2 regions of the Achromobacter spanius genome follow, and region 1 is predicted to be linked to the other one. Evidence: riboswitches for the same ligand, from Rfam matches in the RefSeq annotation. Region 1 holds a riboswitch; the other holds the start of a gene.

Evidence for each region. A riboswitch is a leader RNA that binds a small molecule or an ion and turns the genes downstream of it on or off. The one in region 1 is predicted to bind glycine.
Region 2: another riboswitch for glycine. It lies ahead of ELS24_RS19470 (D-amino acid dehydrogenase); the one in region 1 lies ahead of gcvT (glycine cleavage system aminomethyltransferase GcvT).

Annotation. Positions count from the first base shown of each region.
Region 1 is NZ_CP034689.1:5,752,469-5,767,138, forward strand. Features, by position in the region: partial or broken gene ELS24_RS26325 (ABC transporter ATP-binding protein) at 1-42, shown strand, start outside; gene ELS24_RS26330 (amidase) at 113-1,522, shown strand; gene ELS24_RS26335 (M81 family metallopeptidase) at 1,553-3,028, shown strand; gene ELS24_RS26340 (DUF945 family protein) at 3,292-5,253, shown strand; gene gcvP (aminomethyl-transferring glycine dehydrogenase) at 5,351-8,224, opposite strand; gene gcvH (glycine cleavage system protein GcvH) at 8,300-8,677, opposite strand; gene gcvT (glycine cleavage system aminomethyltransferase GcvT) at 8,780-9,880, opposite strand; glycine riboswitch at 9,973-10,096, opposite strand; glycine riboswitch at 10,130-10,225, opposite strand; gene ELS24_RS26360 (ZIP family metal transporter) at 10,341-11,234, opposite strand; gene ELS24_RS26365 (superoxide dismutase) at 11,264-11,878, opposite strand; gene ELS24_RS26370 (SPFH domain-containing protein) at 12,070-13,554, shown strand; gene ELS24_RS26375 (NAD(P)/FAD-dependent oxidoreductase) at 13,567-14,670, opposite strand, start outside.
Region 2 is NZ_CP034689.1:4,263,459-4,278,128, forward strand. Features, by position in the region: gene ELS24_RS19420 (ABC transporter ATP-binding protein) at 1-718, opposite strand, end outside; gene ELS24_RS19425 (ABC transporter permease) at 715-1,611, opposite strand; gene ELS24_RS19430 (ABC transporter permease) at 1,613-2,566, opposite strand; gene ELS24_RS19435 (ABC transporter substrate-binding protein) at 2,625-4,292, opposite strand; gene ELS24_RS19440 (Zn-dependent hydrolase) at 4,649-5,938, opposite strand; gene ELS24_RS19445 (spinster family MFS transporter) at 6,041-7,396, opposite strand; gene ELS24_RS19450 (helix-turn-helix domain-containing protein) at 7,502-8,536, shown strand; gene ELS24_RS19455 (NAD/NADP-dependent octopine/nopaline dehydrogenase family protein) at 8,786-9,883, shown strand; gene ELS24_RS19460 (3-hydroxybutyryl-CoA dehydrogenase) at 9,886-10,878, shown strand; gene ampC (class C beta-lactamase) at 10,917-12,137, opposite strand; glycine riboswitch at 12,326-12,416, shown strand; gene ELS24_RS19470 (D-amino acid dehydrogenase) at 12,555-13,802, shown strand; gene ELS24_RS19475 (M23 family metallopeptidase) at 13,759-14,313, opposite strand; gene ELS24_RS19480 (lactonase family protein) at 14,381-14,670, opposite strand, start outside.

The sequences.
Region 1 (14,670 bases):
CAGCCCGTGGCCACCACGCTGGCGCAAGCCGCCGCATCCTGATGCGCTGGTGTGCTGATGTGCTGATGTCCTGATCACCCGAATTGCCTTCCTTTGCAACACTGGAACCCAGATGTCACAACCGCATGAATTGTCCGCCCAGGAACTGCTGCAGGCGTATCGCGACAAGACCCTGTCGCCGGTCGAAGCCACGCGCTCCGTGCTCGAACACATCGAGCGCTGGGAACCGCACCTGAAGGCCACCTATGCGCTGGACCCCGACGGCGCGCTGGAGATGGCCCGCGCCTCGGAGGCCCGCTGGATGAAGGGCGAGCCGCAATCGGCCGGCGGCTATTCGCTGGACGGCGTGCCCGCCACCATCAAGGAAAACATCGCCACGCGCGGCACGCCCGTGCCCCTGGGCACCGCCGCCACCGAGCTGACCCCGGCGGCTGCCGACGCGCCGCCCGCCGCCCGCATGCGTGAAGCGGGCGCGGTGCTGCTGGGCAAGACCACCATGCCCGACTTCGGCATGCTGTCCTCGGGCCTGTCCAGCTTTCATGAGCTGACCCGCAACCCCTGGGACCTGACGAAGAACCCGGGCGGCTCCAGCGCCGGCGCGGGCGCGGCGGCCGCGGCGGGCTATGGCCCCTTGCACATCGGCACCGACATCGGCGGTTCGGTGCGCCTGCCGGCCGCCTGGTGCGGCATTGCCACGCTGAAACCCAGCCTGGGCCGCATCCCTATCGACCCGCCCTTCATGGGCCGTTGCGCCGGCCCCATGACGCGCACCATCACCGACGCCGCGCTGATGATGGGCGTGCTGTCGCAGCCCGACGCGCGCGACCACATGAGCCTGCCCTTCCAGGACTTTGACTGGCTCAACCTGGCGCAAGACGTCAAGGGCCTGCGCATCGGCCTGCTGATGGACGCCGGCTGCGGCCTGCCGCTGGACCCGGAAGTACGCGACGCCGTGCAAGCCGCCGCGCAAGCCTTCGAGGCGGCGGGCGCCATCGTCACGCCCATGCTGCCTTGGATGACGCCCGACATGCTGGAAGGCGTGGACCGCTTCTGGCGCACGCGATCGTCCATAGACCTGGCCGCGCTACCTGAAGCCCGCCGCGCCAAGATCCTGCCGTTCATCCGCGCCTGGGCGGAAAGCGGTGGCGGGCAGACCGGCGAAGCCGTGTTCAAGAGCTACTACGAAACGCTGAACGTGCGCGCCAAGACCGTGGCCGCCTGCGCGCCTTTCGACTACGTGCTGTCGCCCGTGGCGCCGGTGGTGGCATACAACGCCGAATGGCCGTCGCCCACCAATGAGGTGGCCACCACCATGCACCACATCGGCTTCACGCTGCCCTTCAACATGAGCGAACAGCCCGCCGCGTCCGTCAATTGCGGCTACACCCGAGCGGGCCTGCCAATTGGCCTGCAAATTGCCGGGGCGCGCTTTGACGACCTGGGCGTGTTGCGCGTGGCACGCGCGTGGGAACAGATGCGCCCCGCGCAGCAGCCGTGGCCGCAGCCCCCCAAGACGAACTGAGCTTCCCCTACCCTTTCCACAGGAATTCCCATGCGTTGGCTCTTGGCAATGATCAAGCACGAGACGAATACCTATTCGCCCGTGCCGACCCCGCTGGAACGCTTTTTCCGCGGCAGTCCTGAAATCCTGGCTGGCGAACGCGCCATCAAGGCCTACGAAAACACCGACAGCGGGTTGGGCGGGTATATCGAAGTGGCCCGCCGCGAGGGCGCGGAAATCGTGGTGCCGGTGGCCGCCGAGTCCTGGCCCAGCGGCCCCACCAGCGCCGACACCCACGAACGCCTGTGCAAGCTGGTGCTGGACCAGGTCAAGCTGGGCGGCTTTGACGCCATCTTGCTGGACCTGCACGGCGCCATGGTCGCCGAAGGCGTGGAAGACGCGGAAGGCGATCTGCTGCGCCGCCTGCGTGAAATCGACCCGACCACGCCCGTGGCGGTCACGCTGGACATGCACGCCAACATCTACGACGACATCGTCAACAACGCCACCGTCATCAGCGGCTTTCACACCTATCCGCACGTGGACATCCGCGACGCCGGCGTGCGCGCGGCCAACGTCATCGTCCGCGCGCTCAAGGGTGAAATCAAACCCGTCATGAGCTGGGCCAACAAGCCCATGCTGCCGCACATCATGTGCCAGGGCACGCACGCCGCGCCCAATAAGCCCTTGCAGGAGCGCTGCAAGGAACTGGAAGCGGGCGGCGTGCTGGCGGCGTCGGTCTTCGTGGGCTTTCCGCACGCGGACATCCGCGAAGCCGGCTTGAGCGCCGTCGTCTGTACCGACGGCAACCTGGCCGAGGCTGAGAAACACCGCGACGAACTGCTGGAACGCGCCTGGACAGGCCGCGCCGACTGGGTGTTCCACCCCGAGCCGCTGGAACCCACCATCGCGCGCGCCAAGCAGATCGAACAAGGCCCCGTCGTGTTGCTGGACCACTTCGACAACACCGGCTCGGGCGGCACCATGGACACCACCGCCGTGCTGGCCGAAGTGCTGCGTCAGGAACTGGACAACGTGGTGTTCTACGCCATCTGCGACCCGGACGCGGCGAACGAAGCCGCCGCCGCGGGCGTGGGCAAGACCATCACGATCAAGCTGGGCGGCAAGCTGGCCATGCCCGCCATCAAGCAGCCGAGCGAACCGCTGGAAGTGACGGGCCGCGTCAAGCTGGTGTTTGACGGCGTCTACCTGAACCGAGGCCCCATGTACCGGGGCGTGCGCAACGACACGGGCCTGACCGTCGTCATCGACACCGGTCGGGTCGAGATCGTGGTGGTGTCGCGTCACCAGGAACCCTTTGACATCAACTGCCTGCTGTCGGCCGGCATCGACCCGCTGCAAAAGCGCTATGTCGTATTGAAAAGCCGGGTGCACTGGCGCGCGGGTTTTTCCGACATGGCGACAGAAGTCATCGAATGCACCGGGGTGGGCGTGACCACATCCGATTACAGCCAGCTTGAATTCAAGAACGTGCGCCGCCCGATCTACCCCTTGGACCCGCTGTAAATCACGCTAAAAACAACTGAACCCACGCGATAACCGCGGAATTGTCGACAAAAAGGCCAGCGTTGATCGCTGGCCTTTCATTTTGAAACCTCCCGTAACTGTGCGCACGGTCATGTGTCCCTTCGCGTCGGTATACTCCGCCGCGGGCCCTTACAGGCCGATGAATACGTATACGCCGGCAGCCGCGCGTGGGTAACCACGGCGCGATGGCTCAGTGCCTTGCCTGCCGGGTATGACTCGACAATCAACGAAGAAGCAAAACGATGAAAAAGAGCGTAGCGATCACCCTCGGCGTGGTCATAGTGGGAGCGGGAAGCTGGATAGGCGCCACTTGGTATACCGGCAAACGCATTGAGGAAAGCTCGCAACGCCATCTGGCCGAAGCCAACGAAAAGCTGGCCAAGCTGACGCCGTTGTTCGGTCTGCGCATTGACCAGATCAAGTACGAACGCAGCCTGTTCTCGACCCAGGCGCGCTACGGCCTGTCGCTGGTGAAGAACGACAAGAGCCTGGACGACATGCCCGCCGGCATGATTGAGTTCGACGCGGTCATTGAACACGGCCCCTTCCCCAAGACCGCCCTGTCGCGCGGCGCCCTGGCGCCCAAGCTGGCTTTCGTGCACGCTGAAATCGCCAAGACGGACAACCTGAAGGAAGTGTTCGCCCTGACCAAGGACGTCTCGCCCCTGGTCAGCGACGCCATGATCAGCTATGGCGGCACCACCAGCTCCACATCGAAGATTGCGCCGGTGTCGACGGCCGTGGACGGCAATTCGATCGACTTCAGCGGCATGCTGATCACCGGCACGTTCGACCGTTCGCTGGAAGCCGTCACCGCGCACGGCGTGATGGACAAGCTGGCCATCGACGGCACGAAGAGCAACGACCCGGTCGTCATGGCCATCACCGGCATGACGATGGACGTCAACAGCCGCATGGGCAAGTTCGGCGTGTCCATGGGCGACTCCGATCTGAAGATCAAGCGCGTCGACGTCACCCGCCCGGGCGACGACGTCAAGCTGTCGCTGGACAACTTCGGCTATGGCGTGAAGCTGTCCGAAGACGACAAGGCCATCAACGTTCAAGCCACCTATCAAACGGGCGACATGACCGTGAACGACGTGGCGTTGGGCAACGGCCAGGCCGTGATCAAGCTGGCCAAACTGGACGGCCAGGCCGTCAAGCAACTGTCCGACACCTACAACCAGATGCTGCGCCAACTCATGGGGCATGCTGAAGACGAAGGCCTGAAGGACGAGCAGGTCCAGACCATGCTGGACGCCGCCGGCAAGCTGTTGGCGGGTAACCCGTCGTTCAGCATCGACCCCATCAGCTGGAAAACCGCCAAGGGCGAAAGCAAGCTGAACTTCACGCTGGACCTGGCCAACCCGCCCGACGTGAAGAACCTGACGCCGCAAGAGATCGCCGTCCAGGCCATCAAGCGCATCGACGCCACGCTCATCATCTCCAAGCCCATGGTGCAGGACCTGGCGACGCAGTACGCGATCAAGAAAGAGGGCCTGACGCCCGAGAAGGCAGCCGAAGGCGCGGCGGAAAGCGTGCGCCAGATGTCCGGCATGGCCGAGATGCTCAACGTGGGCAAGAACGACGGCGACAACATCGTCGGCAAGTTCACCTTCGCTGACGGCATGGGCAACTTGAACGGCAAGGAAATTCCCGCCGAAGAACTGTTCAGCGGCCTGCTGGGTGCAACCGGCATGGGCGGCGGCATGGACGACTTTGACGACGAACCGATGCCGGACATGGGCCAGGAAGAACCTGCCGCGGATGCGACGCCCGCCGTCGGCGTGATGCAGGATTTCAGCCTGGACACGGTCAGCAGCCTGCTGGACGACATGGGCATCACCGCCAACAAGCTGGATGGCGACGAAGGCCCCGTGCTGTTGCTGGATGCCGGCAACACCGGCGCCAGCGAGCTGCGCCTGGAATTCCTGTGCAACGACTTCACCGAAAAGTGCCTGGACCTGGTCATGACGGCCACGTACCAGACCAAGAAGCCGATGCCGCTGAAGGCCATCAATAGCTGGAACCAGGAATACCGCTGGACGCGCGCCTATCTGGACGACAAGAACCAGGCCGTGCTGCAGATGGACATGAACGCGGAAGGCGGCATCGGCAAGGACAACCTGCAGATCCTGCTGAATACCTTCATCAGCATCGCCGAAGACTTCAACACGGCGGCGCAGGCAGCGCCGGCCAAGTAAGCCTGATAGCCATCAGGGCAAACGCCCAGCAAAAAGCCTCCATCTTGCGATGGAGGCTTTTTTATCGCCGGGCGCCAAGCACCCGGCTCGCCATGCGTTACGCGTAGGCTTCGATCGGCAGGCAGGCGCAGACCAGGTTGCGGTCGCCGTAGGCGTTGTCCACACGGGCTACCGGCGGCCAGTACTTGGCCTCGCGCAGCGACGCCACCGGGTAGGCGGCCTGCTGGCGCGGGTAGTCGTGCAGCCATTCTTCGGCCAGCAGCATCTGCGCGGTGTGCGGCGCGTTCTTCAGCACGTTGTCGTCGCGGTCACGCTCACCACGCTCAACCTGGGCGATTTCCTCGCGGATGGAGATCATGGCGTCGATGAAGCGGTCAAGCTCGGCCACGCCCTCGGATTCCGTGGGCTCGACCATCAGCGTGCCCGCCACCGGGAAGCTCATGGTGGGCGCGTGGAAGCCGTAGTCCATCAGCCGCTTGGCGATGTCTTCGGCGCTGATGCCGCTGGTTTCCTTCAGCGGGCGCACGTCCAGGATGCACTCGTGCGCCACGCGGCCATTGCGGCCCGCGTACAGCACCGGGTAGTGGTCGCGCAGGCGGGTGGCGATGTAGTTGGCGTTCAGGATGGCCACTTCGGTGGCGCGGCGCAGGCCGTCGGCGCCCATCAGCGCGATGTACACGAACGGAATCGGCAGAATGCCGGCCGAGCCGAACGGCGCGGCCGAGACCGGGCCAACCTTGGCGTCGCCGGGCAGCTTGCCCTGCTCGTTCACCACGCCCGGCAGGTACGGCGCCAGATGCGCGCGCACCGCCACGGGGCCCACGCCGGGGCCGCCGCCGCCGTGCGGAATGCAGAAGGTCTTGTGCAGGTTCAGGTGCGATACGTCGGAGCCGAACTTGCCCGGCTGGGCCACGCCCACCATCGCGTTCATGTTGGCACCGTCCAGGTACACCTGGCCGCCGGCCTGGTGGACCAGATCGCAGATTTCGGTGACGGCTTCCTCGAACACGCCGTGCGTGGACGGGTAGGTGATCATCAGCGCGGCGAGCTTGTCGCCCACCTGTTCAATCTTGGCGCGCAGGTCGGAAAGATCAACGTTGCCGTTGGAATCAGACGCCACCACCACCACGTCCATGCCGGCCAGTTGGGCCGACGCGGGGTTGGTGCCGTGGGCCGAAGCCGGGATCAGGCAGACGTTGCGCTGATGCTGGCCGTTGGCCTGGTGGTAGCCGCGGATGGCCAGCAGGCCGGCGTATTCGCCCTGCGCGCCCGAGTTGGGTTGCAGGCTGATGTTGTCGTAGCCGGTGATTTCGCACAGCGCGGCCGACAGACGGTCGATCAGTTCGTTGTAGCCCTGGCTTTGCGAGGCGGGGGCAAACGGGTGGATCAGCGCGAACTCGGGCCAGGTGATGGGGATCATCTCGGCCGTGGCGTTCAGCTTCATGGTGCACGAACCCAGCGGGATCATCGTGCGGTCCAGCGCCAGGTCCTTGTCGGCCAGCTTGCGCAGGTAGCGCAGCATGTCGGTTTCGGATTGCACGCTGGAGAAAACCGGGTGCTTCAGGATGGCGCTTTCGCGCGCGACCGATGCGGGAATGCCGCTGGCGGCGGCCGCGTCCAGCGCGTCGATGTCGAGTTCGACGTCGTCGCGTTCCAGGCCGGCGGCGAACACGTTGACCAGCGCTTGCAAGTCAGCGACGGTGACGGTTTCGTCCAGCGACACCGCCAGGCGCGCGCCATCGACGCGGCGCAGGTTGATGTGCTCGCACTCGGCGGCGGTCAGGATGGCCGGGGTGGCGGCGCCCGTTTCCAGCAACAGCGTGTCAAAGAACGTGTCGTTGACCACCTTCACGCCCAACTTGATCAGTTCACCACGCAGGATGGCGGTGCTGCGCTGCACGCGCTGGGCGATGCGGCGAATGCCTTCCGGACCATGCCACACGGCGTACATGCCGGCCATCACGGCCAGCAGCACTTGCGCGGTGCAGATGTTGGACGTGGCCTTCTCGCGGCGGATGTGCTGTTCGCGCGTTTGCAGCGCCAGGCGCATCGCCGGGTTGCCTTGCGCGTCTTTCGACACGCCGACCAAACGGCCGGCCATGTTGCGCTTGAAGGAATCCTTGCAGGCCATGAAGCCGGCGTGCGGCCCACCAAAGCCGAACGGCACGCCAAAGCGTTGCGCCGAACCGATGGCGATGTCCGCGCCCCACTCGCCCGGGGCGGCCAACAGGGCCAGCGCCAGCAGGTCGGTGGCACACGCCACCACGGCGCCTTGCGCGTGGGCGGCTTCCGCCAGCTTGCGGTAGTCGGACACGGAACCGGTGCTGTGCGGGTATTGCAGCAGCACGCCAAAGCACTCGGGCAGGCCTTCGGCCTCGTCACCCACGGCGATTTCCAGCCCCAGGCCTTCGGCGCGCGTACGCACGACTTCGATGGTCTGCGGATGCACGTGGCGCGAAATGAAGAACACCGGGCTCTGCGACTTGGCGCCACGGCGAGCCAGCGTCATGGCTTCGGCGGCGGCGGTGCTTTCGTCCAGCAGCGAGGCGTTGGAGATGTCCAGCCCGGTCAGGTCGGCGACCATGGTCTGGTAGTTCAAGAGCGCTTCAAGACGCCCTTGCGAGATCTCCGGCTGATACGGCGTGTAGGCCGTGTACCAGGCGGGGTTCTCAAGAATGTTGCGCAGCACGACATTAGGCGTCTGCGTGCCGTAGTACCCCTGGCCGATGTAGTTGCGAAAGACCTTGTTGCGGCCGGCAATCTGCTTCAGCTCGGCCAGCACGTCGGTTTCGCTGCGCGAGGGCGGCAGCGCCAGCGGGGCCTGGCTGCGGATCTTGGCGGGCACGACTTCGTCGATCAGGGCGTCCAGGCTGGCGCTGCCAATCACTTGGAGCATGGCGGCCTGGTCGGCGTCGGACGGGCCGATGTGGCGGGGGATGAAGTCGGTATGGGTGTCTAGGGCGCGCGACATGGAGAGATCTCGGGGTGGTGGTGCATTTCGCGAGCCGGGCGCGCCACGAGGACGGCGCGCCCGGCTCGAACCGGCTTAACCGTTGGCGACGGCTTCGTAGCCGGCGGCGTCCAGCAGCTTGTCGGCGTCGGCGGCGTTGACCGGCTTGATCTTGAAGATCCAGGTGGTGAAGGCCGATTCGTTGATCAGGCTGGGGTTGTTTTCCAGTTCGTCGTTGAAAGCGACGATTTCACCGTCGACCGGGGCGTAGATGTCGGAAGCGGCCTTGACCGACTCGACCACGCCGGCGGTTTCGCCCGCCTTCAGCTTGGCGCCGACATTCACGTCGCCAACGAAAACCAGGTCGCCCAATTGGTCCTGGGCGGTGTCGGTGATGCCGACGACGAACACGTCGCCTTCAGCTTTGACCCATTCGTGGGACGGGGTGTACTTGCGATCGGTGGGCAGGCTCATGGGAAATCCTCTAGGGAATACGGGGTAGATGAATGGTGTTGCGCGCCTCGCGCGAACGCCGCGTGCGTGAAGGCAGGCGGCCGGTCGCGCGAAGCTTCGAGTTTACGAGTGTTCGACGGCTTTGCCGTTACGAACAAAAGGCAGCTTGCAGACCAGGGCGGGCACCCATTTGCCACGGATATCGACTTCGACCGTGTCGCCCGGACGCACACCTTGCGGCAGGCGGGCAAAGCCGATCGACACGCCCAGCGTGGGCGACATGGTGCCGCTGGTGAGCTCACCCGTGCCGGCGGGTGTGCGCACGGCCATGTGGGCGCGCATCACGCCGCGCTCTTGCAGCTTCAGGCCGACAAAGGCGGCGGGGGTGGCGAATTGTTCTAGCGCGTCGCGGCCGATGAAGCGGCGCTCGGCGTTCTTCAAGGACACGGTCCAGGTCAGGCCGGCCTGGTCGGGCTGGGTCAGCTCGTCCATGTCTTGGCCGTACAGGTTCATGCCGGCTTCCAGGCGCAGCGTGTCGCGCGCGCCCAGGCCCGCCGGGCGTACGCCCTGGGCGGCAAGGTCGCGCCACAGTTGCACGACGTCGGCGGCGGGCAGGACGATTTCAAAGCCGTCTTCGCCGGTGTAGCCGGTGCGCGCAACCAGCGTGTCGTCGCCCACGCGGGCGGCGACGAAGGGAGTCAGGGGTTCGGTAGCGGCCTGCCAGGCCGGGCGCGCGGCCCAGACCTTGGCGCGGGCGTTGGGGCCCTGCACGGCCACCATGGCCAGGTCGCAGCGCGGGGTGATGGCAACGTCAAAATTGCCGGCCTGCTTCACGCGCTGCATCCAGGCCACGTCTTTGTCGGCGGTGCCGGCGTTGACCACCACGCGCCATTCGTCGGCGGCGAAGAAATAGATGATCAGGTCGTCGATAACGCCGCCCTGCGGGTTCAGCATGCAGGAATACAGCGCCTTGCCGGGCACGGTCAGCTTGGCGACGTCATTGGCGACCAGGCGTTGCAGGAAGGCGAAGGCGTCCGGGCCAGCGACATCGACATTCAGCATGTGCGACACGTCGAACATGCCGGCGTCCTGGCGCACCGCGTGGTGCTCTTCAAGCTGCGAGCCGTAGGCCAAGGGCATGTCCCAGCCGCCGAAGTCGACCATTCGGGCGCCGGAAGCGATGTGTTCGTCGGCCAGCGGGGTGCGTTTGAGGGTTGCGGACATGCGCGAGAACTCCGGGACGGCAATGCTTTGCCAGGGTTACGGAATGCCGGTCGTGACAAGGCTGGTTGCGCTTGCACGGCATCGGCTGAATATTCCGCCCCTCTGTCCTTTTGCCTGAGAGTTGCCCCGCGCGTGGCGGGTTTGCACCTTCGGCGCCTGGGCTGCTCGCTGTGTCCCGAATTCGGGGCGGCGCCAGGTCTCTCCAGAGTACTGTTTTGCCTCATCCACACGGTAAAAACCGGGACGGGGCAAGCATGTGCGGTATCGGTTACCTGAGCGATTCTGGGCGAATTGCGCCTTCGGCGGCGGCCCACTGAAACGGCCGCTCTCTCCCGCAAACATGCGTGACAGCGGCGCCAAGCATACAACGAAAACCAGCCCCGGAAAAGCGCGATTTTGGGGCTCGCCCCCTTGGCAAACCACTGCCGGGAAGCCGCGCTCGGCTTGACGCCAGCGGAGGCTATCCCAGCGCCGTGTCCAGCAACATCATCAGCACAAAGCCCAGCATCAGCCCGCAAGTGGCGTAGACCTCGTGCCCCTTGCGGTGCGATTCGGGAATGATTTCATGGCTGATGACAAACAGCATGGCGCCAGCCGCGAATCCCAGACCCCAGGGCAGCAGCATCGCCGACCAGCCCACGATGGCGGCGCCCAGCACGGCGCCCAGCGGCTCGACCAGCCCCGACAACATCCCCAGCGCCACGGCGAAGGTTCGCGTGTAGCCGGCTGCCAGCAACGCCACCGCCACGACCAACCCTTCGGGAACGTCCTGGATGGCGATGCCGGTAGCCAGCGCGGTGCCGGCCACCGGATCGCCGCCCGCAAAGCCGACCCCGATGGCCAGGCCTTCGGGCAGGTTATGCAGGGTGATGGCGATGACGAACAGCCAGGCCCGGCGAATGCGGCGCGACTCGATGCCTTCGCGCCCCTTGATGAAGTGTTCGTGCGGCAGCGTGCGGTCCATGATGAGCAGCACGGCGGCGCCCAACAGAATGGCCGCCCCCACCGTCAGCCCCGCGCCCCACGGGCCCATGCCCTGGCTTTCGGCCGCCGCGATGCCCGGGGCCACCAGCGAAAACGCGCAGGCCGCCAGCATGACGCCAGCGCCGAAGCCGAACATGCTGTCCTGGACCTTTTGCGGAATGGTGCGGGCGAACAGAATGGGCAAGGTGCCCAGCGCGGTGGCGGCGGCGGCCACCAGGCCGCCCAGCAAGGCGTCAGCTACGTGCGGCGCGCGCACATCCAGATAAGCCCACAACTGGTGCAAAGCCAGGCATGACACCAAGACCGCCAGCGTCCAGACACTGATGCTGGTGGCCGCGGGACGCACGCGATGACGACTGAAGGTGTTCATGGGGCGGCTGCCTCCGTCACAGAGCGGGCTTAGCCCTTCGCAGCCGCATAGCGGCGAGCCACTTCGGACCAATTCACGACATTGTAAAAGGCGCCTATGTATTCAGGACGACGGTTTTGGTACTTGAGGTAATAGGCGTGTTCCCAGACGTCCAGACCCAGGATCGGGGTGTTGCCCTGCATCAGCGGGCTGTCCTGGTTGGCGCTGCTTTCCACCACCAGCTTGCCGGCGGGCGTGACCGAAAGCCAGGCCCAGCCGCTGCCAAAGCGGGTCAGGGCGGCTTTGGTGAAGGCCTCGCGGAAAGCAGCCATGCCGCCCAGTTCGGCATCGATGGCGGCGGCCAGCGCGCCATCAGGCTCACCGCCGCCTTCGGGCGACATGACGGACCAGAACAAGCTGTGGTTGGCGTGCCCGCCGCCATGGTTGCGCACCGCGCCGCGTATGGCTTCGGGCAATTGGTCCAGGCGCGCGACCAGGGCTTCAACAGGCTCTTCCGTGCTGATGCCCGCGCTATCCAGCGCCGCATTCAGGCTGGTGACGTAGGTTTGATGATGCTTGCTGTAGTGGATCTCCATCGTCATCGCGTCGATGTGAGGCTCCAGGGCGTCATAGGCGTAGGGCAGCGTCGGAAGGGTATAGGGCATGCATGTCTCCGTGGGACAGGTGCCTTTGCATCGAAAGGCGCCAGTCGAAATCGAAAACATAAATGATATGTATTTTTATTTGATAAAACAATAACGACATTGTCATAAGTCGCGGAATGGTCCCGTCCTATGATCCCGCAGTCCTAGGGCGCCCACCCCGGACGCTTTAACTTCGAGTATCCGCCGTAAACATGATCGAAATTTCCACCACGAGCATCGCAAGCGCTCTGATAGTCCTGTTTCCCCTGGTAGCACTCATCCTCGTTTCCCTGCGCCGCGTTGTGCCCACCAACATGGTGCACATCGTGCAATCCAGCAAACAGACCACGCCTTACGGGCGCGGCAAGTTGGGCGGCAACACCTACTACCACTGGCCAAGCTGGGTGCCGATCTGGGGCGTGGCGGTATCCAAGTTCCCCGAAAGCAACTTCCAGGTCGACCTTAAGGATTACGCTGCCTATGACGCGGCGCGGCTGCCGTTCGAAGTCGACGTAACCGCGTTCTTCCGCATCGAAGACGCCTCGCTTGCCGCCCAGCGCGTGTCCACCTTTGATGTCCTGGTCGACCAGCTTCGCAACGTGGTCCAAGGGTCCGTGCGCAGCGTGCTGGCAACGAACAAGCTGGAAGACATCATGCAGGCGCGAAGCACGCTTGCCGATGCTTTTACCGCGGCAGTCGACACCCAACTGGCCGAATGGGGCGTCAAGACCGTCAAGACCATCGAGTTCATGGACATCCGCGACAGCGCGAACAATAAAGTGATAGACCAGATCATGGCTCGCGAAAAGGCGCGCATAGACCGCCAGAGCCGTGAAGAAGTGGCCGAACACAATCGCGCGGCAACCGAAAAAGAAATCGCCATGAAGCGCGAAATCGACCTTCAACAGCAGAACGCTCGCCAACAGGTCGGCATGCGCAACGCGGAAACCGAACGCGAGGTCGGCATCGCGGAAGAAAAGTCGCGCCAGGCGATTGCATTCGAATCCGTCAGCACGGCTCGAAAGGACATGGAGGTGCAGCGAGTGCGCGACGTACAAACGGCCGAAATTTCGCGCGATGTTGCCGTCGTCAGGGCCGAAGAAAACCGGCAGATTGCCGTGGTCGCCGCCCACGCCGAAAAAGAAGCCCAAATTGCCAAGGCGGAAGGCGATCTGATCTCGGCCACCCGGGAAGCCGAGGGGGTAACGGCGCTTGGCGCCGCAAAAGCGTCAGCGGAGCAAGCCATGCAGGTGGCGCCCGTTGAAGCGCAAATCAAGCTGGCGAAAGAAATCGGGGGCAACGCCGGCTACCAGGAATACCTCATCCGCATCGAACAGGTACGGTCAGGCAAGGATGTCGGCATGGAAATGGCCCGCGCCATGCAGCAAGCGGACTTGAAGGTCATCGCCAATTCGGGCGATATGCAAAACGGCGTCGCCTCACTGGGCGACATGTTCACCCCCGCTGGCGGCACACGCCTGACCGGCATGTTGGCCGCGCTGGCGCAAACACCGGAAGGCGCCGCACTGATTGAAAAGCTGGGCGTCCCGCTGGTAGCCGGCAAGGCGATCAAGGAAGTTTCCGATAGCGCCACACTAGGCGCCGTGGCAGCCGCTGCCATGTCCCACGAAGCAATCTTGACGCCCCCGCCTGCCGCGACGCCTACGGCCGAAGGAGCAATCTGGCGGCAGCGCTGATCTCTGCGCGGTTTACAGCGCCTTGCCGCAGGCCACGCCCGAGGCCCAGGCCCATTGGAAGTTGTAGCCGCCCAGCCAGCCGGTCACGTCGACCGCTTCGCCAATGAAGTACAGGCCGGGCGCGGTCTTGGCCTGCATGGATTTCTGATCCAGGCCACGTGTGTCGACACCGCCACGCATCACTTCGGCCTTCTTGTAGCCGGCGGTGCCGCTGGGCACCAGCGTCCATTGATGGATGTCTTGCGCCAAGGCCCGCAGCGTCTTGTCCGGCGCGTCAGCCAAGCGCATCGCGGCAAGCCCGGGCTTGCCGCCCTGCTCCGCCAGATGCAGCCAACGATCCGCCAGCCGCTTGGGCCACAGCCCAGCCAGCACGGTGTGCAATTGCTGCCGATTGCCCGACTTGGACGCCAGCAGTTCTTCGGCCAGGTCACGGCCCGGGGCCAGGTCAATGACGATGGGTTCACCTGGCTTCCAATAGCTGGATATCTGCAGGATGCCCGGCCCGGACAGGCCGCGATGGGTGAACAGCAGGTCTTCCAGGAATTCACCGCGCGTCTTGCCTTGCCCCGTGTGCAGGCCCACTTCCAGCGCCACGCCCGACAGTTCGGACAGCGCCTGCCATTGTGCGGGGTCAAAGGTCAGCGGCACCAGCGCGGGCCGGGGCTCGACCACCTTCAAGCCGAATTGGCGCGCAATCTTCAAGCCGAAATCGGTGGCACCCAATTGCGGGATCGCCATGCCGCCCGTGGCCACCACCAGCTTGGCCGCGCGGATCACGCCCTGGCTGGTGCGCAACTCGAAACCCTGCTCACCATGGCTGATCTCGGCCACGGAACACCCCATGCGCCACTGCACATTGCCCGCGTCGCACTCGGCGCGCAGCATGTCGATGATGGATTCGCTGGAATCGTTGCAGAACAGCTGGCCACGATGCTTCTCGTGCCAGGCGATGTGGTGGCGCTTCATCAGCGCCAGAAAATCCTGCGGCGTGTAGGCCGACAGTGCCGAGCGGCAGAAATGCGGGTTATCGGACAAAAAGTTGGCGGGTCCGGTCCCGATGTTGGTGAAGTTGCAGCGGCCGCCGCCCGAAATGCGGATTTTCTCGGCCAGGCGCTC
Region 2 (14,670 bases), 1.5 Mb from region 1:
TGTAGCGCACCACGTTCAAGTCGTGGCTGATGAACATATAGGTCAGCCCGAAATCGTCTTTCAGGTCCAGCAGCAGGTTCAGCACCTGCGCTTCCACCGACTTGTCCAGGGCGGACACCGCTTCGTCCAGAATCACCAGGCGCGGATGCAAGGCCAGCGCGCGCGCGATGTTCACGCGTTGGCGCTGACCGCCCGACAATTCATGCGGGTAACGGCCGGCAAAGCGCTGCGCCTCCAGGCCCACGCGGCCCAGCAGCCCACGCGCCACCGAGATGGCGTCGCGCTTGGGGCTGCCGTGCACCAGCGGGCCGAAGGCCACGGAATCTTCGATCGTCATGCGGGGGTTCAGCGACGAATAACTGTCCTGGAACACCATCTGTGTCTGGCGGCGAAATTCGCGCAGCGCCAGCGCGCGCGAGCCTACCGCCATGCCATCGAACACCAACTCGCCCCGGTCCTGTTTGATCAGTTGCATCACCAGCCGCGCGGTGGTGGACTTGCCGCAACCCGATTCCCCCACCACGCCCAGCGTCTCGCCCTTCTTCACGTCGAAGTCCACGCCGTCCACCGCGCGTACCGCGTTGCCGCCCCGGCCACGCGAGAGCGGATCGCGCTTCAGCGGGAAGTGCTTGACCAGGCCGCGCACGCTCAACAAGGGCTGGGCCGGGCCGCCCACGTCTTCATGAGCCAAGCGCACTGCATCGTTGACCGCATTCATTCCTTGACCTCCATGGCCGAGCGCAGTCCGTCGGACAGCAGGTTGAAGGACATCGACGTGATGAAAATCATCACGCCCGGCAGTGCCGCCACCCAAGGTTGGGTGTAGATGGCGGTGCGCAAGGTGTTCAGCATCAAGCCCCATTCCGGCTCGGGCGGGCGCACGCCCAGCCCCAGGAACGACAGGCCCGAGGCCAGGATCATGGACACCGAGATCAGGCTGGTGGAATACACGAAGATGGGACCCAGCACGTTCGACAGCACATGCGCGCGCACGATGGTCAGCGGCGATGCGCCCGAGGCCCGCGCCGCGTCCACGTAGTCGCTGCGCCGCACCTGCGTGGTGACGCTTTCGGCCACGCGCACGATCTGCGGAATGAAGACGATGGTGAGCGACAGCAGCGCGTTGAAGATGCCCGCGCCCAAGGTGCCCGACAGCGCAATGGCCAGCAGCACCGACGGAAACGCATAGAACACGTCCACCACCCGCATGATCAGCGTGCTGGTCCAGCCGCCCGCGTAGCCCGCCAGGATGCCGATGGCGCTGCCCACCACGAACGCCGCAATCACCGGCACGATGCCCATGAACAGCGACAGGCGCGCGCCCAGCATCAAGCGCGACAACATGTCGCGGCCCAGCTCGTCGGCCCCCAGCGGATAGCCTTCGGTACCGATGGGCCGCAGGCGCTTGAGCATGGACGCATGGAACGGGTCCGCCGGCGTGATCCATGGCGCCAGGATGGCGATGAGGATCAGCGCCAGGATGACGCCGCCGGCGGCCAGCGCCACGGGGTCGCGGCGCAAGCGGCGCAGCACGTTCGACCAATAGCCCGGCGATCGCGCCACGGGCGCCACGACCGCCGTGGCGGTCAGGCTGGCAACGGAATCGCTCATGTCAGCTCCTTTCGATGCGTGGGTCGAACAGGCCTTGCAGGATGTCCACGGCCAGGTTCAAGACCACGAAGAACAAGGCCAGCACCAGGATCGTGCCCTGCAACAGCGGCAGGTCGCGCTGGAAGATGGCGGCGTTGAGCAGGAAGCCCGTGCCCGGCCACGAGAACACCGTTTCGATCAGGATGGAGCCGCCCAGCAGATAGCCCAGTTGCAGGCCCATCACCGCCAAGGCGGTGGGCGCGCAGTTCTTGACGACGTGCAGGAATACGCCCAGGTCGGTCAGGCCGCGCGCGCGCAGACCCACCACGAATTCCTGCGACAGCGTCTCGGCCACCAGCGCGCGCACGGTGCGCGCGATGATGCCCATCGGTATCACCGACATCGTCACGGCGGGCAGGATCATGTGGCGGATGTGCGCCCAGTCCGCCGCCCATTCGCCCGACCCGCCCGGCCCCGCCCCCGTGGGCGGCAGCCACATCAGCTGCGTTGAAAAGATGATGACCAGCACCATGCCCAGCCAGTAATGCGGCACGCTGACGCCGAAGACCGACACGAAGGACGCAATGCGGTCCAGCGGCGAATTGCGGAAGTACCCGCCGACAAAGCCCAGGAACGCGCCCACGACAAAGCCCAGCAGCGTGGCCAGACAGGCCAGCCGCAAGGTGTTGCCCACCGCCTTGAAGACCTCGGCCGACACGGGGCGGCCGGTGGCGATGGACGTACCCAGGTCCCCATGCAGCGCGCGCCACAGCCAGCCGGCGAATTGCTCGATCAAGGGGCGGTCAAAGCCGTAGAGCTGCATCAATTGCCGTTGCAGGTCGGCGGACGCATCGGGAGGAAGAATGGACACCAGCGGATCGCCGGGCGCCAGGTGGATCAGCAGAAAACAGAGCAGCGCGACCCCCACCATGATGGGCAAGGCGTACACGATGCGCCGCAGGATGTAAGACAGCATAGGCGTCACCGGCTAGGGCGCCGAAGGCCGCACGGGGCAGCCTTCGGCGCGTTCAGGATCAATCCATCGACATGGTGGCGATATCGATGAACCAGCTCTTGGGCTGCACCACGCCCTTGACCTTCGGCGAAATCGCGCGCGGGCCGACGTCATGCGCAATCCAGACAAACGGCGCCTCTTCGACCACGCGCGCATGCAGCTTGGCCAGGGCGGCGTCGCGTTCGGCGGGGGTGAAGGTGGTGCGCGCATCCTTGATCAAGTCGTCGATTTCGGCGTTGCCGAAATAGCCCCAGTTGTTGGAGGCCGGCGGAAAGGTCTTGGTGCTGGCAAAGCGCACGATGGCGAAGAACGGGTCCATGGCCGCGAAGCTGACGTTGATGGCGTCGCTGCCGTTGGCCGACGGGTCCTTGGCGCCCTTGCGCCAGTTGGTGAACAAGGTGTTCCACTCCACCACGTCAAAGCTCACGTCGAAGTAGCAGTCCTTCAGGTTCTGCTGCACGAACTCGTTCATGGGCAGAGGCTGCATCTGGCCGGAGCCCGATGCCGAGGTCTGCACCTTCACCTTGATGGGCTTGGCCTGGGAATAACCCGCTTCGGTCATCAGCTTGCGCGCGGCGTCCGGGTCGTACTTGATGTCGAACTTGGGGTTGCCCCACCACGGATGGCCCGGCGGCACCGTGCCCTTGGGCTCGCCCATCATGCCGCCCAGCAACTGCTTGAGCTCGCCCCGGTTCACGCACAGGTTGGCGGCCTTGCGCACGCGCGCATCGAGCCACGGCGAGCCTTCCTTGAACGACAACTGCCACGGCCACACGTGCGGCTGTTCATTGGAATAGATGATGAAGCCACGGCTCTTGATGGCGTCGAAGGCGTCCGGCGCTGGCGCTTCAATCCAATCCACCTGGCCGGACATCAACGCAGCCGTGCGCGAGTTGGCTTCGGGCAGCGGCAGCATCACCACGCGGTCGATCTTCGGGCGGCGCTTTTCGTCCCAGTACTGGTCGTACTTCACCACTTCGAGCCGTTCGCGCGGCACGAACTTGGCCATCTTGAACGGGCCGGTGCCCGAGGCATCGGCGGCAAAGGCGGCCCAGGCCTTTTGCGAACGCTCGGCCGGATCCGTGACGGACGCCGGCACCTCGGCCAGCTTCTTCTTCCACTGCGCGGGCGACGCCATGTACAGATTGGTCAGGTTGATCGGCAGAAAGGAATCCGGCTCGGACGTCGTCAGTTCCACCGTCAGGTCATCGATCTTTTTCGCGGACCTAAGGGTCGGCATGCGCGAGGCCGTCACGCCTACCTGGCTGGCGTCGAACTGCGGCGCGCTCTTGTCCAAGACCTTGCCCACGTTCCAGACCACGGCGTCGGCATTGAAGTCGGACCCATCGTGGAACTTCACGCCGGGGCGCAGCTTGAATACCCACTTGGTCTTGTCCGAAGCGTCCACATCCCACGACACGGCAAGGTCGGGGATCAGCACGCTGGGCCCGTCCTTCTTGGACAGGTCCCATTGCGTCAGGCCGTCGTACATCGGAATGCCGGTGAAGCGGTTTCCCTCAAAGCCTTGGTCGGGCTGGCCCAGCGTGCGAGGGATGTCGCCGGCGGTCATGCCGATGCGCAACACCTTTTCGGCTTGCGCCGCGCCAGGGGCGATCACTGCAACGCCGGCGGCCGTCAGCGCAAGCGCGGCGGCATAGGACTTGAGGCGGAAACTCCGTGTCTGCATGTGGTTCTCCAATGTCTTGCAAGATGCCTTCCCCGCGAGGGTGAGGCGCGCGTGAACAGGGTTGGTACACAGATTTTGTATAAGCAATATCCGTGCCATTTTTGGAACCGGGAAGCAGAGTCAGGGATAGTCCCGAGGCGGGCGCGGGGGTGCCGGGCGCAGCGTCGGACGCCCCCGCCGCGCGAACGTGTCCGAGCGCGTGCGGGGAGTCAATGCAAAGGGATTACCAGCAGGTGCTGGGGTGGGTGACGGGTAGGAGCCAGACGGGCGACAGGCACCACGGCGGCGCGAAGTGCGCTCCCCGTGCGCCGCCTTGGTGCAGCATGCACACGTCCGCGCACCTGCGCGTCAACACATCAGTTGGCAACGCCCGCTTGCGCCAGCATGGCGCGCAGCAGGACGTTGCATCCTGCCTCCAGATGGTCGGGGCGCGCGTCTTCGATTTCGTTGTGGCTGATGCCGTCCTTGCAGGGCACGAAGATCATGGCCGCGGGCGCCACACGGGCCACGTAGACGGCATCGTGCCCCGCCCCGCTGACCACGTTCATCGCCGACAAGCCCAGGTCGCGCGCGCCTTCGCGCACCGACTGCACCAAGGCAGGCGCGAACGGTTGCGGCGCAAAGTACACCACCTGCTCGATCTGCGCCGTGACGCCACGGCTGTCGGCCGCCGCATCCACCGCCGCGCGCAAGGCCGCGTCCATGGCCGAGAGCGTGGCGTCGTCGGCCGCGCGCAGGTCCACGGTCAGGCGCACGCGGCCGGGAATCACATTGCGCGAATTGGGGAACACATCCATCCAGCCCACCGTGGCACGCGCATCCGGCGCGTGCGCCAGGGCAATCTGGTTCACCGCCAGCACCAGCTCGGACGCCGCCAGCAAGGCATCGCGGCGCAGCGGCATGGGCGTGGGGCCAGCATGCGCCTCGACGCCCGTCAGCACCACGTCGTACCAGCGCTGGCCCAAGGCGGCGGTGACCACGCCGATGACCGTGTCGGCGGCTTCCAGCACGGGGCCTTGCTCAATGTGCGCCTCGAAGTAGGCGCCTACGTCATAGGCAGGGACGCCGTCCTGCCGCGCTGGCGGCACGGCAACCTGGCCCGCATAGCCGATGGCCTCCAGGGCCTGGCTGACGCTCACGCCCTCGCGGTCCTGCTGCGCCAGCGCATGCTGCAAGGTAAAGGCCCCGGCATACACGCCCGAGCCCATCATCACCGGCACAAAGCGCGAGCCCTCTTCATTGGTCCAGACAGCCAGTTCCAGCGGCGCCTCGGTCTGCACGCCATGGTCATTCAGCGTGCGCAGCACCTCCAGCCCGGCCAGCACGCCGTAGTTGCCATCGAACTTGCCGCCCGTGGGCTGGGTGTCGATGTGGCTGCCCGTCATGACGGCGGGCAAGTCGTTGTTGCGGCCCGGGCGGCGCGCGAAGATATTGCCGATGGCGTCCACGCGGACATCACAGCCGGCCTCTTGTACCCAACGCACGAACAGGTCGCGTCCCTGGCGGTCCAGGTCGGTCAGGGCCAGGCGGCACACGCCGCCTTTTTCCGTACCGCCAATCTGCGCCAGATCCATCAATGACTGCCATAGGCGCGCGCCATCCACGCGCAGGTCGGCCAGCGTTTCGGTAGCGGGGGCAAGGCTCATGGGGACTCCTGTTCAACAAGCAGCCGCGCAAGCTCGCGGCACGGGTTCTGGTTCGGACTCGCCCGATTCTGCTCTGTGTACCAGCGCCCTGCCAAGCCCCATTTACAAGACGTAGCCCTGGCCGTGTTCTTGCGTGAGGCTCTGCCGGTAGCTGGCGCAGCCCACCGCCAGCAGCAGCACGCACAGCACGGTGGCCCCGGCGATCAGCAGCGACAGCGATTGCCCTACCGCGCCGGGGTTGCCGAACAGCCGGTCGGTCAGCAAGGCGACAGCCGTGGTGCCCACGCCTAGACCGATCAAATTTGAGATCAGCAGGAACAGCGCCGAAACCTGCGCGCGAATCTGGTTGGGCGGCAGGATCTGCATCGCGGCGGTAGACGTCGGCATCGGAAACGAGGCGAAGAACATGGCGGGCAGCAGCAAGCCCACCGACAGCCACAAGCTGTCCACCTGCGTGAACGCCACCGCCGGCAGCGCCATGCCCACCGCGCCGATCACGCCCGCGCGCAACGGCGCGTCGCGATAGCCGCGCTTGGCCAGCCCGTCCATCAACCAGCCACCGCAGAAGACGCCGGCCGTGTTGGCCACCAGCACCACCACACCCAGCATGTAGCCGGCTTCCACGGGCGACATGCCGAAGCGGCGCATGTAGAACGCGGGCGTCCAGCTCAGCAGTGCGAACAGCACCATGGCGTAGAAAGAAAAGCCCAGGTAGTGGCAGAAGAACGTGCGCCGGTGCCGGCCCAGAAAGCGGAAGGTGTCGCGGATGCTGGGCTTTTGCGCCTGGCCGTCGGCGGCGCGGCGCAGGCCCAGGCGCTGCGGATCGCGCACGGTCAACACAATCAGCAGCGCCACCAGCAAGCCGGGCAAGCCCACGATAAAAAACGTGACCTGCCAGGGCCGCATCGCGCCCACCCAAGGAACCACCACGCTGTCCACGCTTTTCAGCAGGTTGATGACATAGCCGCCGATCAGGAAGGCCATGCCGCCGCCGATGAACGAACCTATCGAATAGACGCCCACCGCGCGGCCGAGCTTGTCGCGCGGGAACATGTCGCTAAGCATGGAATAGGTGGCGGGCGACAAGGCGGCCTCGCCCACGCCCACGCCGATGCGCGCCAGGAACATGTGGGCAAAACTGCGCGACAGGCCACAGGCGGCCGTCGCCAGGCTCCAGAACGCCACGCCGATCGCGATGATCTTGGGGCGCGAATAGCGGTCGGCCAGCAAGGCGATGGGAATGCCCATGACGGCGTAGAACAAGGAAAACGCCAGGCCGTGCAGCAGGCTGAACTGCGTGTCTGACAGTTGCAGATCGCGCTTGATGGGTTCGATCATCAGCGCCAGGATCTGCCGGTCGACGAAGGAAAATATGTACGCTAGCATGCATATCACCACGACGTACCACTCGTAGGCGTAGCGTCTTTTGGCCAGTGGCGGCAGGGTGGCGTCGGTCATGTTTTTTCCCTTGTCTTGTCCTTGTTCTGTCCATCGTTTGTAGGCCTTTGCGCCGCCGGACTCTATACGCCGCGCGCAACGGCTGTTCCCACCGCGCAGGAAAGCATGTTCAACGACACCTATCCGCTGAACCGACATTGCTTGCTGAACTCGGGCAACGCCGCCGAGGTCAAGGATCAGGTCAGCCAACACCTGTGGTCGCACCGCATGTGCGTCGCCCAGGGAAAACCCTTGCAGTCGCGGCTGTACGGCGTGTTCTTCGGCAACGCCGCGCTGTTCGATCTGCACTACGGCGCCGAAGTCGAGATCGATGCGGGCGACATCGCCAGCTATTACCTGATCCGTATCACGTTGCAAGGCTCGGGCCTGGTCACGCTGGGCAAGCGCAGCGCGGCCATGCAGGCGGGCAGCCTGACGATTTCGTCACCGTCCGAGCCCAGCATCATCAGCATCGGCCGCGACTGCCGCAACCTGATCCTGCGCGTGGAACGGCAGGCGCTTGAACATCAGTTGCAACGCCTGCTGGACCGGCCCATCAAGCACGCGCTGGTCTTCGACCTGGAAGTCGGCCCCAATTCCCCCGGCCTGGCCGCCGTGCGCGAAACGCTGGACTATCTTTGCCGGCTGTACCAGCACCCCGCCATTGATGGCGTGACGCAGACGCTGGCGGCGGGCTTTTCCGACTACCTGCTGGCCTTGCTGCTGACGCAACTGCCGCACAACTATTCCGACGCACTGCGCACCGACCACCGCCAGCCCTTGCCGCAGCACGTACGCCGCGCGCGCGACTACATCGAGACCCATGTCGATGAAGCGATTTCATTGGCTGACCTGGCGGCGCACTGTGGCGTATCCGTGCGCACGCTGCAAAACGGCTTCACGCAGTTTCTCAAGCAAAGCCCCAGCGACTACGTGCGCCACCAGCGCCTGACGCTGGTGCATGCCGCGCTGGAACAGGCCCGCGCGGGCGACAGCGTGACCGACATCCTGCTACGCCACGGCGTAACCAGCTTCGGCCATTTCGCCACGCACTACCGCAAGCGCTACGGATGTCTTCCATCAGACACCTTGCGCCAAAATCGTAGGATGGGTGAAGCGCGAGACGCCATCCAAAAAAATGGAAATGGAGATCGCGCGTAACCCATCGCGCGGAGGTGATGCTGTGGCTGAGGGGGTTAAGAATTCCATCGCTGCTTGATGGGTTGCGCGCGTTGCGCAGCATTGTTCTTTTTTAAGGATTCTCGCGCTTCACCCATCCTACGGCCATCCTTTTTCGCTGTTAGCCGCGCGCCGCATTTCCTTGCCGGATCTGAACGGCGCTTGCGCGTTTGGCGCAGCCCGCGCTCCGCGCCACCGCTAGGATCAAGCCTTCATCGAAGGAGCTTGATCATGCGAATCAGCGTCATAGGCGGCGGACATGGCTGCTACGCGGCAGCCGCCGAACTGGCCGAAAAAGGACACGAGGTGCGCTGGTGGCGCCGCGACGGCGCCGCCTTCCAGGGCTTGCGCGATGCCGGCGCGTTGACGGTCACCGACTATCGCGGCACGCGCCAGGTGCCGCTGGGTTCCGGCCCCGGCCATCTGGCGCTGACAGATGCCTTGCCTGACGCCGTGGCCGACGCGCAGGTGCTGGTCATCCCCCTGCCCTGCACCACCCACGACGCGCTCGCCGCCGCCTTGGCGCCGCTGCTGCAAGACGGCCAGGTGGTGTTCCTGCCGCCCGGCACGTTCGGCAGCTACCTTTTTGCGCGCGCGCAGAAAGACGCCGGCAACCCCGCCCGCGTCGCGTATGCGGAAACCGGCACCCTGCCCTACCTGGCGCGCAAACACGGCAACACGGTGGTGATCAGCGGGTACGCCACGCGCCTGCCCACCGGCGTGTTTCCCAGCCGCCTGACCGACAACGCGCTGGCGCTGCTGGGCCAGGCCTACCCCAGCATCGAACCCATCGAAGACGGACTGGCGGGCGCGCTGATGAACGCCGGCCCCATCATCCACCCGCCGCTCATCCTGATGAATGCCGGCCCCTTGGAACACTTCGACAAGTGGGACATCCATAACGAAGGCACGCAGCCCGCCATCCGCCGCGTGACCGACACGCTGGACGCCGAACGCGTGGCCATCCGCGAGGCGCTGGGCTACGGGGCGCCGCACTTTCCGCTGGCCGATCACTACGCCAGCCAAGGCGACGAATGGATGTACGGACGCGGCGCGCACGGCAAGCTGACCGACAGCGGCGACTGGCGCGAAACCATCGACCTGCACACGCACCGCTACATGCTGGAAGACACGCGGCTGGGGCTGTCGTTCCTGGTGTCCACCGGCCGCTGGGCAGACGTACCGACGCCGGTCGCGCAGGGCCTGCTGAATATCGCCAGCGCCATCACCGGCCGCGATCTTTACGCCGAAGGCCGCACACTGGAACGCCTGGGGCTGGACCGCTTGTCGCGTGCCGGCATGGCGGAATTGCTGGAACAGGGGTGCTGATCATGGAAGACAGAATCTGCGTGATCGGCGCCGGCCGCATGGGCGAAGGCATCACCTTGTCGTACGTGCATGCCGGCCGCGACGTGACGCTTATCGACATCAAGCCCAGAACGCCCGCCGAACAAGCCGAGCACCACGCGCGCGTGCTGGCCAACCTGCGGCGCGAACTGGGCACGCTAAGCCGCCTGGGTTTGCTGGATGCCGAGCAGGCCGACACCGCCATGCAGCGCGTGCGCCTGTGCGGGCGCGATGACGCCATTGCCGATCTTCAACACGCGCGCGTCGTCTTCGAAGCCGTGCCCGAACGCCTGGACGCCAAGCGCGACGCCTTCGCCTGGTTGGGGCAAGTCTGCGCGAAGGACGCCATCATCGCATCAACCACTTCCACGTTTCTGGTGACCGAGCTGGCGCAACTGGTGCACGGCCCCGAGCGCTTTCTGAACGCGCATTGGCTCAACCCGGCCTATCTGATTCCGCTGGTTGAAGTCAGCCGTGGACCGCGTACGGATGATGCCGCCTTGCAAGCCTTGCTGGACGTGCTACGCCAGGCCGGAAAGGTGCCCGTGCAGTGCGCGCCCTCGGCGGGCTACATCGTGCCGCGCATCCAGGCGCTGGCGATGAACGAAGCCGCCCGCATGGTCGAGGAAGGCGTGGCCAGCGCCGAGGACATCGACACGGCCGTGCGCCTGGGATTTGGATTGCGCTTTTCGGTGCTGGGCTTGCTGGAATTCATCGACTGGGGCGGCGGCGACATCCTGTACTACGCGTCGCGCTACCTTGAAGGCGAGATCGGCCCACGCTTCGCGTCGCCGGATGTCATCGCCCGCAACATGGAACAAGGCCGCAACGGGCTGCGCGATGGCAAAGGCTTTTACGACTATGCCGGCGTGGACGTGGACGCCTACAAGATGGAGCGCCTGGGGCAGCTGTGCAAGCGGCTGGAAGTGATGGGGCTATTGCCGCGCGCGGGTGGTGCGCGCCAGCCACCCCCTTAGCGCGCGTCCGCTTCAACTCAGCGCGCGTCCGCTTCAACTCAGCGCGCGTCCGCCTCAAGAATGCGATACGCCAGGCGCACGCGCGCCTCGTTCGGAATATTTCGATTGGCCAGGATCACCACGCCGACCTTCCTGGCAGGCACGAACGCCACGTAGGCGCCGAAGCCGTTGGTGGAACCGGTCTTGTTGATCCACACATCGGCGCGCGGCGACTGCGGCGGCGTCAAGGCCTTGGCCGGCTGGCTCTGGCTGTTCATCGTGCCCGCGTTGGCGGCCAACAGCGCGTCCAGCGTGACGGGGTACGCCAGTTGTTCCCACGCCAGGTCCTGCGTCATCGCGCCCACGTCGTAGTAAGCCACGTGCGTGTCCGCCAGCGCCTTGGCAATCACGGCATCACCAACAACGTCCTGGGCAATCTTCGCTTCGCGCGCGGCCTTCGCGCTGAATTCGCGCGGGGCAGACGCGACGCCCATGTTCGCATCCACAAAGCGGATCAGGTCGCTGGCGCTGGTCTTCACGCCGTACGCTTCGTCGGCCAGCACGCCCGGGTTCACGCGCACGGGCGCGTTCTGTTTGTTGTAGCCCTGCGCGTAGTCACCCATCTTGGCGGCCGGCACGTGGATGTATGTGTTGGACAAGCCCAGCCGGGGCAACAGCGTCTTCTCGATGGCTTGTGCATACGGCTCACCCAGGCTCTTGGCCGCCACCACGCCCAGCATGCCGATGCTGGGGTTGGCATAGGTGCGGTACGTGCCCGGCGCGTAGCGCGGCGTCCAGGCAGCCAGGTAGGCCATCAATTGTGCGTCGTCCGTCACCGCGTCCGGCACTTGCAGGGGAAAGCCGCCGCCCGTGTGCGTGCCCAGGTGTATCAGGTTCAGTTTGCCGAATGCCGTGCCCTGCAAGGCCGGCACGAAGCGCGCCGGGCTGTCGGACAGCGACAGCTTGCCCAGCGCCTGGGCATAGGTGGCCAAGGTGGCGGTAAAGGTCTTGCTGATGGAGCCCAGCTCGAACAATGTGTCGCGGCTGACGGGGGTGTGCGTTTGCAGCGAGGCCACGCCATAGTTGCGGAATTCATGCTGCCCTTCGCGGGTGACGGCGATGGCCAGGCCGGCCACGTCGTACTCCTGCATCAGCGCATGCACGGCGTCGTCGATATCGGCGCCAGCAGGCACCGGCTCGGCACGCGCGGGCTGGCCGGAGGTGGCGGATTGATCCGCCTTCGCAGGAGGCGAGCCCGCCTGCGCGCCGGACACGGCCATCAACGAAAACAGGGAGCAGCCGGCCACGGTGGCCAGGGCGTGCAAGACGGCGCGTCGCGCGGCGTGAAACATCATTCCTATCGTCCTCTCGGTTTGCGCCGCCCCATCAACGTGCGCGGCGCACGCGACATAGTACTAACCCTGAATCAATTACGACAGGAACTTGGCTATTCTCTACCCCGTCGATTCAAAACCGCGCAGAAGAGATTGGCCCTTGCGGCCAACGCCGACGGAGCAACCGCCCCGGAAACTCTCAGGCAACAGGACTGCGCGCGTCTAGACAATCTGGAGAGAGGCGCCGTGTGCGCCCACCGAAGGGGAACCCGCCGCAAAGCCGGCCGGGTGAAGCTCTCAGGTATCAAAGACAGATGGGGTGCCGCGTCCACATTGGGTGCGGCCACCCCCTCTGGAGCCACCATGCCCCGCATCGCCATCATTGGCGCCGGTATCACCGGCGTCACGTCCGCCTATGCCTTGTGCAAACTGGGATACCAGGTCACCGTCTACGACCGCCAGCGCTATCCCGCCATGGAAACGTCCTACGCCAACGGTGGCCAATTGTCCGCCAGCAACGCCGAAGTCTGGAACAGCACCGCGACCATTCTCAAAGGGCTGCGCTGGATGCTGCGCAAAAACGCGCCGCTGTTGCTGAACCCCCGGTTCAGTTGGCACAAGTATTCGTGGCTGGCGCAGTTCATGGGGCAAATTCCCAACTACCGCGACAACACCATCGCCACCACGCGCCTGGCCATCCAGGCGCGGCAACACCTGTTCGATATGGCCGAGGCCGAAGGCATTGACTTCGACCTGGAACGCCGAGGCATCTTGCACATCTACCACGATGCCGACAGCTTCAAGGCGGCACATCGCGCCAACGCGCTATTGCAAGCCGGCGGGCTGGACCGCTATGCGGTCACCGCCGACGAAGCCCGCGCCATCGAACCCACCCTGCAAAGCCAGTGCCACGGTGGCTTCTACACGCCGTCGGACGCCACCGGCGACATCCACAAGTTCACCCGAGGCCTGGCCCGCGCGTGCGAACGCCGTGGCGTGGCCTTCGTGCAAGACGCCGACATCGGCGCCATTCGCCCGCACAACGGCGGATACCGGCTGGAGGTACGGCGCAACGGCGGCGCCGAACGCGAACCGCACGAGGCCGACGCCATCGTGGTGTGCGCGGGATCCGCCAGCCGACAATTCGCCAAGCTGCTGGGCGACACGCTGAACATCTACCCGGTCAAGGGCTATTCGATCAGCGTGCACCTGGACGACGTCGACAGCCGCGCCGCCGCGCCCCGCGTCAGCTTGCTGGACGAAGCGGCAAAGATCGTCACCAGCCGCCTGGGCGACCGCTTCCGCGTGGCGGGCACGGCCGAGTTCAACGGCTTCAACCTGGACATCCGCGCCGAGCGCGTGCAACCCCTGATCGACTGGACCCGCCAGCATTTCCCCAACGTGATGACATCGCGCGTGGTGCCCTGGTGCGGCCTGCGCCCGATGACGCCCAACATGCTGCCGCGCGTCGGGCCGGGCAAGCGCCCGGGCGTGTTCTACAACACCGGGCATGGGCACCTGGGCTGGACCCTGTCGGCGGCCACCGCGCAAGTGCTGGCGGAAAGCGTCAGGACGGCGTTTTCTTCGTCACCAACAGCGCATACGGGTTGATGGCCCCGCCGTCATAAATTCCATAATGCAAATGCGGCGGCGTTCCTTGGGCATTCCCCGTATTGCCGACATAACCCAGCACGTCGCCCGGCGCCACCAATTGCCCGCGTTCAATGTCGGCGTAGCCGTCCAGATGCGCGTAGTAATGCCGTTGGCGGCCGGGGCCCAGCACCCACACCACCTGGCCGCCCAGGTTGTTGGTGCCCACCTGCATCACCACGCCTTCGGTGGTGGACAGCACGGGCGTGCCACGGGGCGCAAAGATGTCGATGCCCTCGTGGCGCCGGCCACCCGACCTGGCTGCGCCCCAGGTGTCGGCAAGGCGCGCGGCGGACACGCCCTGTACCGGCACAGGCAATGACGCCGGGGCTTGCTGCCAGGCAAGCCGCGCCATATGCCAGGGCGCGCGCGCCGCGTCGGGCAGGCGCGGCCAGGCCCAGACCGCCAGCGCGGCCAACAAGGAAAGTACGACGATGCGCTTGATGAAGCGCAAGACAGGGTTGGCGTTCATGAACCGTTCGACGCCGAGCGGGCGGAGGGGTTCCCCGGTGTGCGAAATGAACAGGGCGCTCGGCCCCCTACGCGAACACCAGGCACACAGGCGTGGGGGCCTGAGCCACCACCTGGGGGCTGCCCAGGCGGCCCGTCTTGGCATCGATGCCAAGACGCAGTATCGAATCGCCCTTCTGGTTCAGCGCGTACAAGGCTCCGCCATCCGGCGCCAGGGCCAACGCGCGCGGAAAACGCAGCCCCTCGGTCCAGAACTGCAGGGGCGTCAACGCGCCGTCCGCGCCGATGTCGAACACGGCAATGCTGTCGGCCTGCGGATGATCGTTCTGCACCCGGCGGGTTGAGACATACAAAAAGC